DNA from 2 places in the Stenotrophomonas sp. YJH_SMC_32 genome. Region 1 is predicted to be linked to the other one. Evidence: riboswitches for the same ligand, from Rfam matches in the RefSeq annotation. Region 1 holds a riboswitch; the other holds the start of a gene.

What was found. Region 1 has a riboswitch for cobalamin ahead of AC5P7S_RS12800 (epoxyqueuosine reductase QueH). Riboswitches for the same ligand answer to the same signal wherever they lie in the genome.
Region 2: it holds a riboswitch for cobalamin, as region 1 does, so the genes downstream of both, btuB (TonB-dependent vitamin B12 receptor) here and AC5P7S_RS12800 (epoxyqueuosine reductase QueH) in region 1, are expected to answer to the same signal.

Annotation. Positions count from the first base shown of each region.
Region 1 is NZ_JCAFTE010000009.1:97,251-104,876, reverse strand. Features, by position in the region: gene AC5P7S_RS12815 (LysR family transcriptional regulator) at 1-310, opposite strand, end outside; gene purU (formyltetrahydrofolate deformylase) at 425-1,276, shown strand; gene pncA (bifunctional nicotinamidase/pyrazinamidase) at 1,564-2,190, opposite strand; gene AC5P7S_RS12800 (epoxyqueuosine reductase QueH) at 2,246-2,917, opposite strand; cobalamin riboswitch at 3,057-3,270, opposite strand; gene AC5P7S_RS12795 (coiled-coil domain-containing protein) at 3,480-5,090, opposite strand; gene AC5P7S_RS12790 (patatin-like phospholipase family protein) at 5,234-7,081, shown strand; gene AC5P7S_RS12785 (helix-turn-helix domain-containing protein) at 7,434-7,626, opposite strand, start outside.
Region 2 is NZ_JCAFTE010000004.1:215,394-223,019, forward strand. Features, by position in the region: gene AC5P7S_RS08760 (aminotransferase-like domain-containing protein) at 1-541, shown strand, start outside; gene bioD (dethiobiotin synthase) at 606-1,298, opposite strand; gene AC5P7S_RS08770 (GAF domain-containing protein) at 1,367-1,849, shown strand; gene AC5P7S_RS08775 (TfoX/Sxy family protein) at 1,846-2,208, shown strand; gene AC5P7S_RS08780 (histidine phosphatase family protein) at 2,300-2,878, opposite strand; cobalamin riboswitch at 3,022-3,244, shown strand; gene btuB (TonB-dependent vitamin B12 receptor) at 3,361-5,202, shown strand; gene gph (phosphoglycolate phosphatase) at 5,294-5,962, opposite strand; gene AC5P7S_RS08795 (class I SAM-dependent methyltransferase) at 6,027-6,818, opposite strand; gene AC5P7S_RS08800 (LysR family transcriptional regulator) at 6,815-7,626, opposite strand, start outside.

The DNA.
Region 1 (7,626 bases):
GGCCGAAGGCGCTGCTGCTGGCGATGCGCAGGGGACCGGCCGGTTCGATATCACCGGCAGTCACCATCGCCTGCGCGCGCGCCAGGTCGCCCTCGATGTGGCGCACCTGCGCCAGGTACAGCGCGCCGGCCTCGCTGAGGGCCAGCTGGCGCGTACTCCGGTTCAGCAGCCGTACGCCCAGATGCGCTTCCAGTCGGTTGATGTTCTGGCCGACTGCGGTGGCGCTGATGCCAAGGATGCGGGCCGCGGCGGCAATGCTGCCGGTCTCTGCGGTGCGGGTGAAGCTGCGGATCAGTTGCAACAGGTTCATGACCGACCAGCTTGCCACGGTGATGGCCAAGTATCGCTTGGGACTGAACCAAGCGGTTCGGTTGCATCGGTGATGATCCGGCTGCTGGGCAGGAAGCTGCCCTACACTGTGGAGATGCGCCCCGATTCCATCCTCACCCTGTCCTGCCCCGACCGTACCGGTATCGTCTACCGAGTGTCCGGCCTGCTGTTCGACCACGGCTGCAACATCCTCGACGCCCAGCAGTTCGGCGACGAGGAAAGTGGCCGCTTCTTCCTGCGCGTGCATTTCGACCGCGATGCCAGCCTGCTGCTGGAGACCGTGCATGCCGCGATGGCCAAACTTGCCGAAGGCTTCGGCATGGACTGGCAGCTGCATGATGGGCGCCGCCGGGCACGCCTGCTGGTGCTGGTCAGCAAGCAGGGGCACTGCCTCAACGACCTGCTGTTCCGTGCCCACAGCGGCCAGCTGAAGGTCGATATCGCGGCGGTGGCGTCCAACCACGCCGACTTTGCGCCATTGGCCGCGTCCTACCAGGTACCGTTCCACCACCTGCCGGTGACCGCCGATACGCGTGCGGTGCAGGAGCAGCAGATCATCGACCTGGTCGAGCGTGAGCGCATCGACCTGGTGGTGCTGGCGCGCTACATGCAGATCCTGTCACCCGCGCTGTGCCGCGCGCTGGCCGGCCGTGCGATCAACATCCATCACAGCTTCCTGCCCAGCTTCAAGGGCGCGCAGCCGTATCATCAGGCGCACGCGCGCGGGGTCAAGATCATCGGTGCCACCGCGCATTACGTCACCGAGGATCTGGACGAAGGCCCGATCATCGAACAGGACGTGGCCCGCGTGGACCACGCGATGGCTCCGCGCGAGCTGGTGCGGCTGGGCAGCGATACCGAATCGCTGGTGCTGGCGCGCGCGGTCCGCCGCCATGTGGAGCACCGCATCCTGCTCAATGGGCATCGCACGGTGGTGTTCCGGTAATCGCCCATCCCGCGTCCGCCGGGCATGGCCCGGCGCTACCACGGGTGCTATCCGGTAGTGCCGGCCGCTGGCCGGCAACTGCAGAGATCCCGAGGTTGCCGGCCAGCGGCCGGCACTACCGAATCCTGATTTCATCCAATGAAAAGCCCCCGGTTCGGCCGTCCCGCGATCTATAGGGGGGCGTAGTTAGGGGGCTGGATGAATCGATTGTGTTGTTGTGGGCAGGAGCGCGCAAGCGGCATAAGCGACGTGCGCGGTAGCGCCGGGCCATGCCCGGCGGTCACGCCTCAGACGATCGCAATCCCCGCCTTGCCCAGCGCTTCGCGCACCATCGCGTCGTTGGCTTCGGTCACCGGCCGGGTCAGCTCCCACAGGAACTTCACCCGGAAGCCGGATTTCACCGCGTCCTGCGCGCTCCACAGCACGCAGTAGTCGCGTGCCAGGCCGCACACGTGCACCTCGCGGATGCGGCGCTCATGCAGCCAGCCGGCCAGGCCGGTGGCCGGGCGCTCGCCATCGGGGCCGTGGTTCTCGCGGAAGGCGCTGTACGAATCCACCTGTGGGCGGGTGCCCTTGCGCAGGATCAGGTCGGCCACGGTCCAGTCCACGCCCGGGTGCAGCGCGGCGCCATCGCTGCCCTGCACGCAATGGTCGGGCCACAGGGTCTGTGGCTGCGCGTGCAGCAGGATGGTCTCGAACGGTCGCTTGCCGGGGTGCTGGCTGGCGAACGAGGCGTGGTCGGCCGGGTGCCAGTCCTGGGTCGCCACCACGGTGCGGTAGCGACGCTGTGCCAGCAGGTCGGCAATCGGTGCCACCAGCGCATCGCCCTGGTCGCAGGCCAGCGCACCGCCGGGCATGAAGTCCGGCTGCAGGTCGATCACCAGCAGGGCGACATCGGCGGGCAGGGCAATCATGGCAGATCCACTACATCAGAAGGAGCGACCAGCGTGGCCGCCCCATGCCTGCACGTCAATCGCCCTGCGGCGCCTCAGCGTCCTGCCCGTAGTACAGCAGGCCGATCCTGATCCGCTCGCGGCCGTTCTCGCGGCGGTGGCGGTTGGCATCGCGCAGCGAGTACACGCAGCCGCAGTACTCCTGCTGGTAGAACTGCTCGCGCTTGCTGATCTCGATCATGCGGCTGGCACCGCCGCCCTTGCGCCAGTTGTAGTCCCAGTACTGCAGGCCTTCATAGCGCGACGCCGCGCGGATGCCGCAGTCGTTGATCTGCGCCATGTTCTTCCAGCGCGAGATGCCCAGCGACGAACTGATGGTGTCGTAGCCGTGCTCGTGCGCGTACAGCGCGGTGCGTTCGAAACGCATGTCGAAGCACATCGTGCAGCGGATGCCGCGCTCGGGCTCGTTCTCCATGCCACGCGCACGGCTGAACCAGTTGTCGGTGTCGTAGTCGCAGTCGATGAACGGAATGCCGTGCTGCTCGGCGAAGCGGATGTTCTCCTGCTTGCGCAGCTCGTACTCCTTCACCGGATGGATGTTGGGGTTGTAGAAGAAGATCGCGTAGTCGATCCCGGAAGCGGTGATCGCCTCCATCACTTCGCCCGAGCACGGCGCGCAGCACGAATGCAGCAGCAGGCGCTTGCCATCGGCGGGCAGGGTCAGGGTGGGGCGTTGGAACTCGGTCATCGTGGCGTGCGTCAGGGCGTGGGAGCGGTCTGGCCGGTTACCGTGAACAGGACGCGCGCGGCCACGCCGCCTGTACGTGCAGGCGGGCGATGGCCCCGGCACCCTCCCCGCGGAGAGTCCAGGTCGAATCAGGGGACGGTCGTGTCCCCCGGCCGGGGCCGGTATTCGGGCTGATGGACACGGGCCGCAGCCCACCTACTCCCTGCCGCTTCCCAGGCGCGAGCCCAGTGCTGTTGGCAGGATTCGTTTCCATTCACCGCTGCGGGGCAGCTCCGGAATGGGCGCACGAAGCGCCTTCACCGGATTCCCGTTTAACTCCCTGCCGCCATCCAGCCACGGCAGGGATACCTTCGGCGTGCCCACGGTGGACGCGTTGGCGGCAATGGTCAAGGGCAAAGCATGAGATACGTGGCGCAGAGGCTAGCCCCAGTAGCGGTCGGGTCTCCACTCTGCGCATCGATCTACACGCGCATGTCGTCATTCCGCATCTAGATGTGAATTGAAAGAGGCAAGGGTATTGAGGTGTCAATCTCCATGTTTCCACTTCCGGGTTCGTTGGGGTTTAGGGTTGGCCCTGCTGCTCATCTGGCTTCGTATCGAGTTCTTCATTGACCGAAAAGCCAGCTTCTATCTTTGATTCCTGTTCACGAACCAAGTTATCGCGACGAGATGAGAGAGCTCTTGCAACGGCGCCTAAGCCTGGAACCTTTGAAAGTGCATCTACAGACTCGGAGAGTCGAGCACTCTTTTCCAGTACATCCATAAGCGGATGATCAGCTTTGCTGTAATCGGTGATCAGCTTTCCGGGGTTCTCGGCACTCACTTGAAGTACATTGAACAACAGCCTGGTTCGCAGCTCATCTTTTACTGATGCATCGTTGGCTAATCCTTCAATCTGATTGGAAAGCCCGGAGAATGTCTTTCCCAGTACAGCCTTGTGGGTGTACTCCTCAATCAGTCGCTTGGATAAGTTCAGCCTTTTATTGGCCGAATACGCTAGCCAGAGAACTGGGAAGTACAACGGGAGAATGGAAACAACGAGCCGGGGAGTGTCTTTCAAGACGCTTGCAAGCTCAGTTCCTTGCATCAACAAGTAACAATTGACTCCGAACGGAATGATGGAGACTGCAACCAGTCCATACACCGCAAACTTGAAGCTGCGTTCGTGTGATGCCAGGAAGGATGCCTCTTCATCTTTCTTGCTTTCATAAGCCGCACTCAGTCCTGCAGCTAGTGCGCCTGGGAGAAGCGCTTTCAACTGATCCGAAACTTCTGATAGCGAAGCTTTCCCTCCCTCCAGCAGCGATGCGAACTCGGTGCGTTGCGCTTCACGCAAACTGTCATGACGCCCTTCTACGGCCTTAATAGATGTGTCAACCAACTCGTCTAGTGAACCGATCTTCGAGTCGAGCTCTTCATACGACTTCGTAAGTTGATCCTTCAGGCCATCTACTCTTTGAGTGTTTCCGGCTGAGTCTTCAATGTTGTGCCCAAAAATTTCCTTGTGCAGCTCATCGAACTCGGCAGTCTTCTTCATGGAGTGTGTGAGCAGACTTTTGATGTTCTCGTTTTGCGCATTTGCATCGCTTAATGTCTTCTTGAGATTTTCTATGGCCTCGTTCGCGTTCGCCGCTTGTTCAAGAAGTCTCTGAACTTCATTGAGTTGGGAGGTGATGCTGTCAATAGAATTCTGCGTGTTGGAACTGGCGGCAACAACGGAATCATGCAGTGCTAGGGATTCGCTAGACTTCAGTGCTAGAGATTCGGACTCTTGGAGGAACTTTTCCTTTGAGGTGGAAACTAATTCCATTTCCTGCAAAAGCGTTGATCTTGCAGCCTCGATCTGTGTATGGGCCGCATGCATCTCCTGTGCCATCTGATCAAGCGCCGCTCGCTTCAGCCTGATTTCCTCGAGTGCTTGAGCAGCATCCTGGGCGGACTCGCTCGCTGTTTGCGCAATCCGCGATTCAATCTGAGGGATTTTTCCGTTAGTGATTGCCAGGACATTGCTATTAAGAACGGCAATCTGCTCGCCAATGGTTGATCTGAACTTATCAAAGTCCGCTTGATCCACACCGCCAAATATTCCCACTTTTTCTCCCCCCTGGTGACTAATGATCCGCGCCAGACTGGCGCAACTTCTGAATAGATTGGCAGGGCGGGCTTGTTGCATCAAGGTTATTATCAATCTGTTTGCTTGATGTCGCAAAGCGCCGGAGTTGCGGGGCTTGTCTCAATTGGTGAGAGCCCCTCTTGCCATACTGTGCATCGACAGACGGGAGGTGGCTCGTGGCGGCGAAGTACTGCGATCTGGTCATGAAAGGCGGCATCACCAGCGGCATCGTGTACCCCAATGCGGTACTGGCGCTGGCACGCGAGTATCGGTTCAAGAGCATCGGCGGCACCTCCGCTGGCGCCATCGCTGCGGCGGTAGCGGCTGCGGCGGCATGCGGTGATCGCCGCATGCAGGCCGGCGAGCACCTGCCCGGTGATGCCGGTTATGGCGGGCTGTCGGCGGTGTCGGCGCAGTTGTCGCGGCGCGGGTTCATCTACAGCCTGTTCCAACCGGCGCGGGGCGCGCGCGCGGCCTATCGGCTGCTGGTGGTGCTGACCGGCAATGCCGGCCTGCCGCACAAGCTGCTGTGCCTGGCGGTGGCGGTATTCGAGATCGCGCCGCTGGAAGTGCTGGTGTCGCTGGCGCTGCTGCTCGGCCTGGGCTGGTGGGGCGGTGGCTGGAGCGGCGTGGCCGCAACGCTGCTGCCGTCGCTGCTGTGCGCCTACGGTGCAGGCGTGGCCGGAGCCGCGTTGCGCGTTGCGCGTGTGGCCCGGCGCAACCTGCTGGGCCTGTGCAGTGGCCTCGGCCGCGATGCACGTAAACCGGCATTGACCGAGTGGCTGCATGAATGCCTGCAGCAGTTGTCCGGCAAGCCGCTGGATGCACCGCTGACCTTTGCCGATCTGCACGAGGCGCCGCGCTATGCCGGCGAGCCGGACAGCCCGCATGCGATCAGCCTGCAGATGATCACCACCTGCGTGTCGCACAACGAGCCGCGTACGCTGCCGCTGGGTGGCGCGCAGTTCTGGTTCCTGCGCGAGGAGTTCGAGCAGCTGTTCCCGGCCAGCGTGGTGCAGTGGCTGGTGGATCAAGCTGGCCGCCCGCTGGAGGTGGAAGGGCGCCGGTACTACCACCTGCCGCAGGGCCCGAAGCTGCCGGTGCTGGTGGCCACGCGCATGAGCCTGAGTTTCCCGCTGCTGATCAGCGCGGTGCCGCTGCATGAGCCCTCGCGCCGCGAGCGCCGCTGCGAATCCACTGCACCGGCCACCGACCAGGAACACAACGTGGCCGACAGCATGGAAGGGCTGACCAGCGCTGGGCAGACCTGCGGCCCGGTGATCACCGCGTTCCGCATCTGCTGGTTCTCCGATGGCGGCATCAGCAGCAACTTCCCGATCCATCTGTTCGATGCCGCGTTGCCGCGCTGGCCGACCTTCGCCATCAACCTGGTCTACCCGCAGCATGCCGAAGACGTGGGCCACGGTAGTGATGGCCGCCAGGCGCTGGAACATGCCGTGTTCCTGCCCACCGAGAACCGCCACGGCTGGCAGCGGACCTACCAGTCGATCGCCAGACCGTTGGCGGCGGCCGAGCTGGGTCGCTTCCTGTTCGCGGTGGTGGCGACCATGCAGAACTGGCGCGACCTGCTGCAGGCGCGCGCGCCGGGTTATCGTGACCGCATCGTGCACGTCAGCCTGCAGGGCGACGAAGGCGGCATGAACCTGGACATGCCGCAGGAGGTGCTGACCCGCATCGCCGACAAGGGCAGCCTGGCGGGTGCGCGCTTCTGTTCGTTCTCGTTCGGGAACCACTACTGGATCCGCTGGCGCAACCTGGCCTCGGCCTACCAGCGCTACACGCTGGAAGTGGCGCGTACCGACGACCCGGCGCAGCAGGTGCTGGCCTACCGCGCGGCGTACTCGATGGTTGCCCGTGGCGAGCCGGCACCGCCGTCGTACAAGCTGGGCTCGGAAGACAAGCGTCGCGGCTCGCAGCAGCTGTGGGCGCAGATGGTCGAGCAGGGCCGCACCTGGGAAGACCTTGGCCCGGACCTGACCGACGGCGCACCGCGCCCGCTGCCGCAGATGAAGGTCACGCCGATCTACTGACCCGGTAGTAGATCCACGCCATGCGTGGATGAACGTCCATCGAAATTGAATATTTCGAACATTCATCGAAGAGCATCCACGCATGGCGTGGATCTACCGTGTCGACCAAGGTCGACACCTACCAGAGCAATACGTCGTTCCGACAGATGGAAGGAAACTGTCGAAGGCGGGGTGCTGTCGGATTGCGGGGTGTCCGCGGCATGGATGCCGCGGACAAGCCCCCAGGGACGGGTTCACGGCGTCCCCGCAATCCGACACCGCCCCGCAATCCCACGGAATGCCAGCTTTTGCTGTTGCTGTTGCTTCGGCTTCGGCTTCGGCAGGTGCAGGGCGCAGCCCTGCCGAACCAACCCTACCTCCCCGGCAACTGCGCGAACGCACGCTGCATGCAGTCCTCGCGTGGGCACACCCGGCAACCCGGTCCGATCGAAACCGAGTTCCCTGGGCTCTGCACATCCAGCCCCAGCGAATACACCAGGCGTTCGGCATGCTGTAGATCGCAGCCCAGCGCCACCGCGAAGGTCTTGCGCGGCTGGCCATGGCCC
Region 2 (7,626 bases), on a different contig from region 1:
ACCCTTGCTGAAAGCCTTCGATCGCGATGGCTGGGTGATGGTGGTCGGTGGCTTCTCAAAGACACTGGCGCCGGATTACCGCATCGGCTGGCTGGATGGCGGCCGCTTCGCAGAGCGCATCGCGCTGCTGAAGTTCCAGTCCACCGGCGGCGAGCCGCAGCTGCTCGGCGATGCGGTGGCCGCGTATCTGGAAGCAGGCAGCTACGAGCACCATCTGCATCGCATGCGCCGCCTGTACCGCGAACAGGTGGGACGGCTGCGCCAGCTGGTAGCCGAGCATTTCCCGGCAGGCACCCGCGCCACCGAACCACAGGGCGGATTCCTGCTGTGGCTGGAACTGCCGGGCGTGGACACGCGCGAGCTGTTCGAGCGAGCGTTGCAGGAGGACATCGTGTTCATGCCCGGCCAGGTCTATTCGCGTGGTGCGCGCTATCGCCACTGCCTGCGGCTGTCGTGCTGCCAGAGCCTGGATGCGCGCTTCATCGGTGCGGTGGAACGGCTGGGTGCGATCGCGCGGGAGCTGGCAGCTGCAGCACGGTAGTGCCGGCCGCTGGCCGGCAACTGCACGGACGTGATTCATCGAGGTTGCCGGCCAGCGGCCGGCACTACCCCAGGTCGTCGAGCAGGTGCGCCGCCAGCACTTCACCACTGGCATTCGGCAGATGCGGCAGCCGTCCCCAGCACGGCATCGGCAGGCGCTGCTGCAGCGTGGCGATGTTCTCGTCCTGGCGCTGCATCGCCGGGTCGATGTGGTTGCCGATCCAGCCCAGGCAGTCCACGCCGCTGGCCTGCAGTGATTGCGCAGTCAACCGCGCGTGATTGACGCAGCCCAGCCGCATGCCCACCACCAGCAGCACCGGCAGCTGCAGCGCACGCACCAGGTCGAGCTGGTCCAGCGTGGCCGAGACCGGCGCCAGCCAACCGCCCACGCCCTCCACCACGACGATATCGGCCTTCGCGCGCAGGCGTTCGAACGCGGCCACGATCGGCGCCAGCTCCACCTGCACGCCGTCCTCGGCAGCGGCCAGCTCCGGTGCCAGTGGCTGCCGCAGCGCATAGGGATTCAGATCGGCATAGTCCGGCACCGGCCAGCTGGCCGCCTGCAGCGCCAGCGCGTCCTCGTTGCGCAGGCCCTGCCCCAGATCCTCGCTGCCGCTGGCCACCGGCTTCATGCCCACTGCGCGCAGGCCACGCTGGCGCAGTGCATGCAGCAGCGCGGTGCTGGCCGCGGTCTTGCCGATTTCGGTATCGGTGCCGGTAACGAACAGGGCGGGCGGCAGCGTAGCGGGCAACGGCATCGATGGGCTCCAACAGGGCAACAGTGTGTGCATTATCGCCGGCCCGGTGCACTTGCTAGACTGCAGGCATGTTCGCCAATGCCTCGCTCACCGGCAGCAAGCCGGAACAATACGCCCAGCTGCTGGAACAGGCCCGTGGCCTGGTCTACGCCGAGTCCGACCGCATCGCCAACGCGGCCAACCTCTCCGCACTGGTCTATCACGCCCTGCCCGACCTGAACTGGGTGGGCTTCTACCTGTATGACGGCAAGGAACTGGTGGTCGGCCCGTTCCAGGGCCTGCCGGCCTGCGTGCGCATCCCGCTGGACAAGGGTGTGTGCGGTGCCGCCGCCAGCCAGCGCGTAACCCAGCGCGTGGACGACGTCGATGCCTTCCCCGGCCACATCGCCTGCGATTCGGCCTCGCGTTCGGAGCTGGTGGTGCCGCTGCTGCGCGGCGATGAACTGATCGGCGTGTTCGATATCGACAGCCCGAAGGTCGGCCGCTTCGACGCCGACGATCAGGCCGGCCTGGAAGCCATCGCCCGCGTGTTCGTCGAGGCACTGGGATGAGCGCACCGAAGCTGCGCAACATCGGCCCGAAGAGTGCAGCGTGGCTGCGCCAGGTCGGGCTGCGCAGCCGCGAGGACCTGGTTGCGATCGGCGCAGTCGGCGCCTTCGTCAAGGTCAAGCGGGCCGGCTTCAAGCCCAGCCTGAACCTGCTGTACTCGCTGGAAGGCGCATTGCTGGACTGCCACTGGCAGGAGCTGAGCGAGCCGCAGCGTGAAGCGCTGGTGCAGGACTACGAGGCGCGCATCGCCGCGCATCCGCTGAAGGCGGCCGGCCCGGCGTCGGGCCCGGTGCATGAGCAGCGCTTCGATGCCGACGATGAGGCCGAGGACAACGTGGCCGAGCGCGCGGACGAGGATTGACTGCACCGGTAGTGCCGGCCGCTGGCCGGCAACTGCGTGATCCTTGCAACGTTCCTGAGGCTGCCGGCCAGCGGCCGGCACTACCGATGGACTACGGCTGCTGCAGTTCCAGCAGCTCGCCCACCAGCCCGACCTCGCCCCGCTCCAGCCACACCCGCAGGCGCGTGCCGTGGTCGATGCGCAGGGCCCAGCACAGCGACATCGGCAGGCCGCAGACCTGCGACAACACCATGCGCAGCGGGCCACCATGGCTGACCACCAGCGTCGGCACCGGATCATCATCATCGAGCAGGCGATCCAGCGCGCGCGCGATACGCCGCTCGAAATGCCCCCAGCTCTCGCCGTTCGGCGGCGGGAACGCATGCGGATCGGCGTGGAAGGCGGCCAGCGCATCTTCCGGCAGGTCGAACAGCGACTGCCCGTCCCAATCGCCGAAATCCAGTTCTTCCCATTCCTCGTCCGCTTCGACGTCCAGCCCGCGTGGGGTGGCCAGCGCCATCGCCGTGTGCAGGGCGCGCAACCGCGGTGAACTGATCACCCGCTCCCAGCGTTGCCCGGCATAGGCCTCGACCAGCTCCTGCGGCAGGCCGGCCAGCTGCGGTGGATCGCTGCGGCCATCAAGGAACTCATCGCGACCGTTGCCGGCATGGCGGACCAGGTCGAGGATCATGCGTGCGTCCCGGACGGGCGACGCAGGTACAACGGAGAACGGGCAGACATCGGTAACGGCACCACGGGATCGAGCAACCATTCTAAAGGCACAGCAAAGGCAGCCGCGCAGGCGCGACGCAACGGGACGGCCTGCGATGCCGTAGACTGCGCGCACTTCCAGGTGACCTGCGGCCGTGGCCGGCAGGTTGAAACGGGAAGCCGGTGACGCGTGATTCCACGCCAGGCCGGCGCTGCCCCCGCAACGGTAAGCACGTCAGTTCCAGGCAACACCGCCACTGTGCCGCAGGCATGGGAAGGCGCCTGGACGGTGGCCTCGCGCCACCCGGCGGCAAGCCCGGAGACCGGCCCGGAAGCCTCAGGTCGCGATGCGGTGGGCATGGCGCTGGATGACCGTGGCGTGCGCTGCGGCATCGGCGCGTGCCTGCCTTCGCGGCTCCTCCCCTTCGCCACGCGGGCGTGCGTGGCACCTGGAGTCCCCCCATGAAGCTGCAGTCCCGAATGCTGTCCCTGGCCGTACTGGCCGCCCTGCCCGCGCTGGCACAGGCCGCCGATGACACCACCGCGCTCGACCAGATCCTGGTCACCGCCACGCGCACCCCGATCGCCCTGCAGGACAGCATCGCGCCGGCTCAGGTGATCGACCGCGCGCAGATCGAATCCAGCCAGGCCACCTCGCTGCAGGAACTGCTGCGCGGCCGCGCCGGCATCAACCTGACCAATGCCGGCGGGCTCGGCAAGCAGAGCTCGCTGTTCCTGCGCGGCACCAACTCAGGCCACACCGTGGTGCTGGTCGACGGCGTGCGCATCAACAGTGCCGACCTCGGCCTGGCGATGTACCAGGACCTGCCGCTGGCGCAGATCGAGCGCGTGGAAATCGTGCGTGGCCCGCAGTCGAGCCTGTACGGCGCCGATGCCATTGGCGGCGTGATCCAGATCTTCACCCGCCGCAACCAGGGTGATTTCGCCCCGCACTTCCAGCTCGGTGGCGGCAGCAACGGCCTGCGCGAAGCCAGCGGCGGGATCGGCGGCGGGACCGAACGCGGCTGGTTCGGCGCCGACATCGCCTACCAGCATTCCGATGGCATCGATGCCTGCCGCGGCTCGGCAACGCTGTTCACCGGCTGCTTTGCCGACGAACATGACCGCGATGGCTACCGCAACCTGTCCAAGAGCCTGCGCGGTGGCTACACCTTCAACGACCAATGGAACGTGGAAGGCAGTGCATTGCGTGCCGACGGAAAGAACCATTACGACGGCTACTACAACTATTCGGAAACCCGCCAGCAGGTGCTGGCCGGCAAGGTGCGCTACACCCCGTCCGAACGCCTGGCGTTCACCGCCAATGTCGGGCGCAGTGACAACGAGTCGGACAACTTCGGTGACTTCGGTGCCCGTGGCAGCGCTCAGACCCACCGCGACAGTGCCTCGCTGCAGGGTGACTTCGCCTTGGCCGAAGGCCAGCTGCTGAGCACCGGCGTGGACTGGAGCGAAGACAACCTGGATGGCAGCAGTGCCGGATATCGGGTCGACAGCCGCCGCAACACCGGCGTGTTCGTGCAGTACCAGGGACGCTTCGGCCGCCACCAGCTGCAGGCCAGCGCGCGCAACGACGACAACCAGCAGTTCGGCAACCACGCCACGGGCAGCCTCGGCTGGGCGATGGAGCTCGGCCACGGCCTGCGTGTCAATGCCAGTTACGGCACCGCGTTCAAGGCGCCGACCTTCAGCGACCTGTATGACCCGTGGAGCGGTGTGCCGACGTTGAACCCGGAGAAGTCCAAGAGCGCCAACCTGGGCGTTTCGCAGCAGGGACAGGGCTGGCACTGGGGCCTGGACGTCTATGAAACCCGCATCGATGATCTGATCACCTACGATGCGGCGACCTTCAGGATGCAGCAGGTGGAGAAGGCGCGCATCCGCGGTGCCGAACTGACCGGTGGCGTGCTGCTGGCCGGCTTCGACATCAACGCCCAGCTGAGCTACACCGACCCACGCAACCGCACCGGCGGCAGCACCCAGTTCGACAACTGGCTGCCGCGTCGTGCACAGCAGACCGCGCGCCTGGACCTCGATCGGCGTTTCGGGGCCTTCCGCGCAGGCCTGACGGTTCAGGGAGCGGGCAAGCGCTATGACGATGCCGCCAACGCGGTGAAGGTGGGGGGTTACGGCACGCTGGATCTGCGCGCCGAGTACGCGCTGACGCCATCGTGGTCGCTGCTGGCGCGTGCCGCCAACGTGTTCGACCGACGATACGAGACCGTGGCGTGGTTCAACCAGCCCGGCCGTGAGTACCAGTTGAGCGTGCGTTACCAGCCGAAATGAAAGAAGGCGCCGGGCATTGCCCGGCGCTTTCTCTGTAGAGCCGAGTCCATGCTCGGCTCAGGCAGCAAAGCAGCCGAGCATGGGCTCGGCTCTACACCGGGACGCCGGCGGTCAACCCCGGCAGTTCACGCAGGTCATCGATCACCGCCACCGCATGCGCGGTGGCCAGGTCCAGACCGCGCGGGTAGCCGTAGCGGACCAGCGCGATCGGCATGCCCGCATCTTCGGCGGCGCGGTAGTCGGTCAGCGAGTCACCCACCATCAGGCAGGCATCGACCGGCAGCCCGAAGTGCGCAGCGATATGCCGCAGCGGCTCACCGCTGGGCTTGCGCTGTGGCAGTGAATCGCCGCCCAGTACCAGCGCGAACGCATCACCGATGCCCAGGTGCTGCAGCAGCGGCGGCACCAGTGCTTCGGGCTTGTTGGTGCAGATCGCCAGTGGCACGGCGCGCGCGCGCAGCTGCGCCAGTGCCTCGGCCACGCCATCGAACAGGCGCGGGCTGCGCAGCAGGCATTCACGGTAGTGCACCATGAACACCGGCATGACCTCGGCCAGATCGACCTCACGACCGGCGGCGTGCACGGCCTGTTCGACCAGGCGGCGCACCCCGTCGCCGATCCAGCCGAGCACGGTGGCTTCCGGCACGCGTGCCATGCCGATGGCTTCCAGCGTGCGGTTCAGCGCTTCGGCGATGTCAGATGCGCTGTCGACCAGCGTGCCATCGAGATCGAATACGACCAGCGGATAGGGATACGACAAGGGACGACGCCTGTACAACGTGGGGCCGTCCATTGTACGCCGCGCTTTTCCCCCGGGATCCGCCTCAGCCGATCCTGCGTGCGCGGGTGGCCAGAAAGGTGGGCAGGTAACGGTCGATCAGGAAGCGTGGCTTCGGCTGCCAGTCTTCCATGAACCGATCAATCACGAAGCCTGCATCCAGCTGCCCGCCGATCAGTTCGGTCAGGCTGTGGCCAAAGGTCAGCGCATCACCGCGCGCGAGTTTCGCCTCACGCTCTGCGGCGGGCAGGTCTTCCAGGTCCGAATAGGGAATGGCGTACTGCGGCCGGATCAAACCCTGTGCATCCAGCTGCGGATCACGTGCACCGACGAACAGCACCGGGTTGTAGAAGCTGGCCATCAACATGCCATCGCGCGCCAGCACGCGGCGGCATTCGGTCCACACCGGGCGCACGTCGGGTACGTACAAGTTGGAGATCGGATGGAACACCACGTCGAAGCTGTCATTGGCGAATACGTGCAGGTCGCGCATGTCGCCCTGCACCGTGCGCAGCTGCAGGCCGTCGCGCGCAGCGACCCTGCGGTCCTGTTCCAGCTGCCCATCGGACAGGTCGAACACGGTGACGTCGGCGCCCGCAGCGGCCAGCACGGGTGCCTGCTGGCCGCCGCCCGAAGCCAGGCACAGGATGCGACGGCCGCGCACGTCGCCCAGCCAGTCCAGTGGCAGCGCGCGTGGGGTCAGGTGCACCTGCCAGCGCCCTTCGCGCGCGGCGGCAATGGTTGAACTCTCCACCGGGCGCGACCATTCGCGCACTTCGCTGGCCTGGCGGTCCCAGGCAGCACGGTTGTGGTCGATCAAAGCCTGTCCATGGTTCATGTGTTCTCCTTGCCCGGCGGGCGCCAATCCAGATCCTGGAAGGCCGGGCTGGCGAAACACTCGGCCAGGTAATCCAGGAATCGCCGCATGATAGCGGGCTGCTGGCGCCGTGACGCGTACACGGCATGAATGCCGAGCTCGTCCAGACTGAATCCGGGCAGCAGTTCGATCAGCTCGCCGCTGCGCAGCAGTGGCGCCACCTGGTAGGTCGGCAGCATGGCGATCCCGGCACCGGCGCGTACCGCCTCCAGCAGCAGCGAGGCCTCGTTGGCGCTGATGTTGCCGCCCACCGCCACCGACAGCGAACGGCCATCGCGGTGCAGCTGCCACAGGCTCTTGCCGACGTAGTGGTGGGTCAGGCAGTTGTGCGCGGCCAGGTGCTCCGGCGCGGTCGGCGTGCCACGCGCCTGCAGGTACGACGGCGTCGCGCACAGCACCGAGCGGCAGGTGGCCAGCCGCCGCGCGATCAGGCTGGGGTCGATCTGGCGCGCAATGCGCACGGCCAGGTCCACGCGCTCCTCGACCAGGTTCACCGTGCGGTCGACCAGCAGCAGCTCGATGCGCGCCGCCGGATGGCGCGCGACGAAACCGGCCACCGCCCGTGCCAGGTGGCTCTGCCCGAACGACACGCTGGCGGTCACGCGCAGCGTACCGTGCGGCTCGGGATCATCACTGGCCAGCTCGCCCTGCAGTTCTTCGCCGATCGCCAGCATCTGCCGGAAGCGCGCCAACGCCGCCTCGCCCGGGCCGGTCAGGCTGACCCGGCGCGTGGTCCGGTGCAGCAGGCGTGCACCCAGCCAGCCCTCGA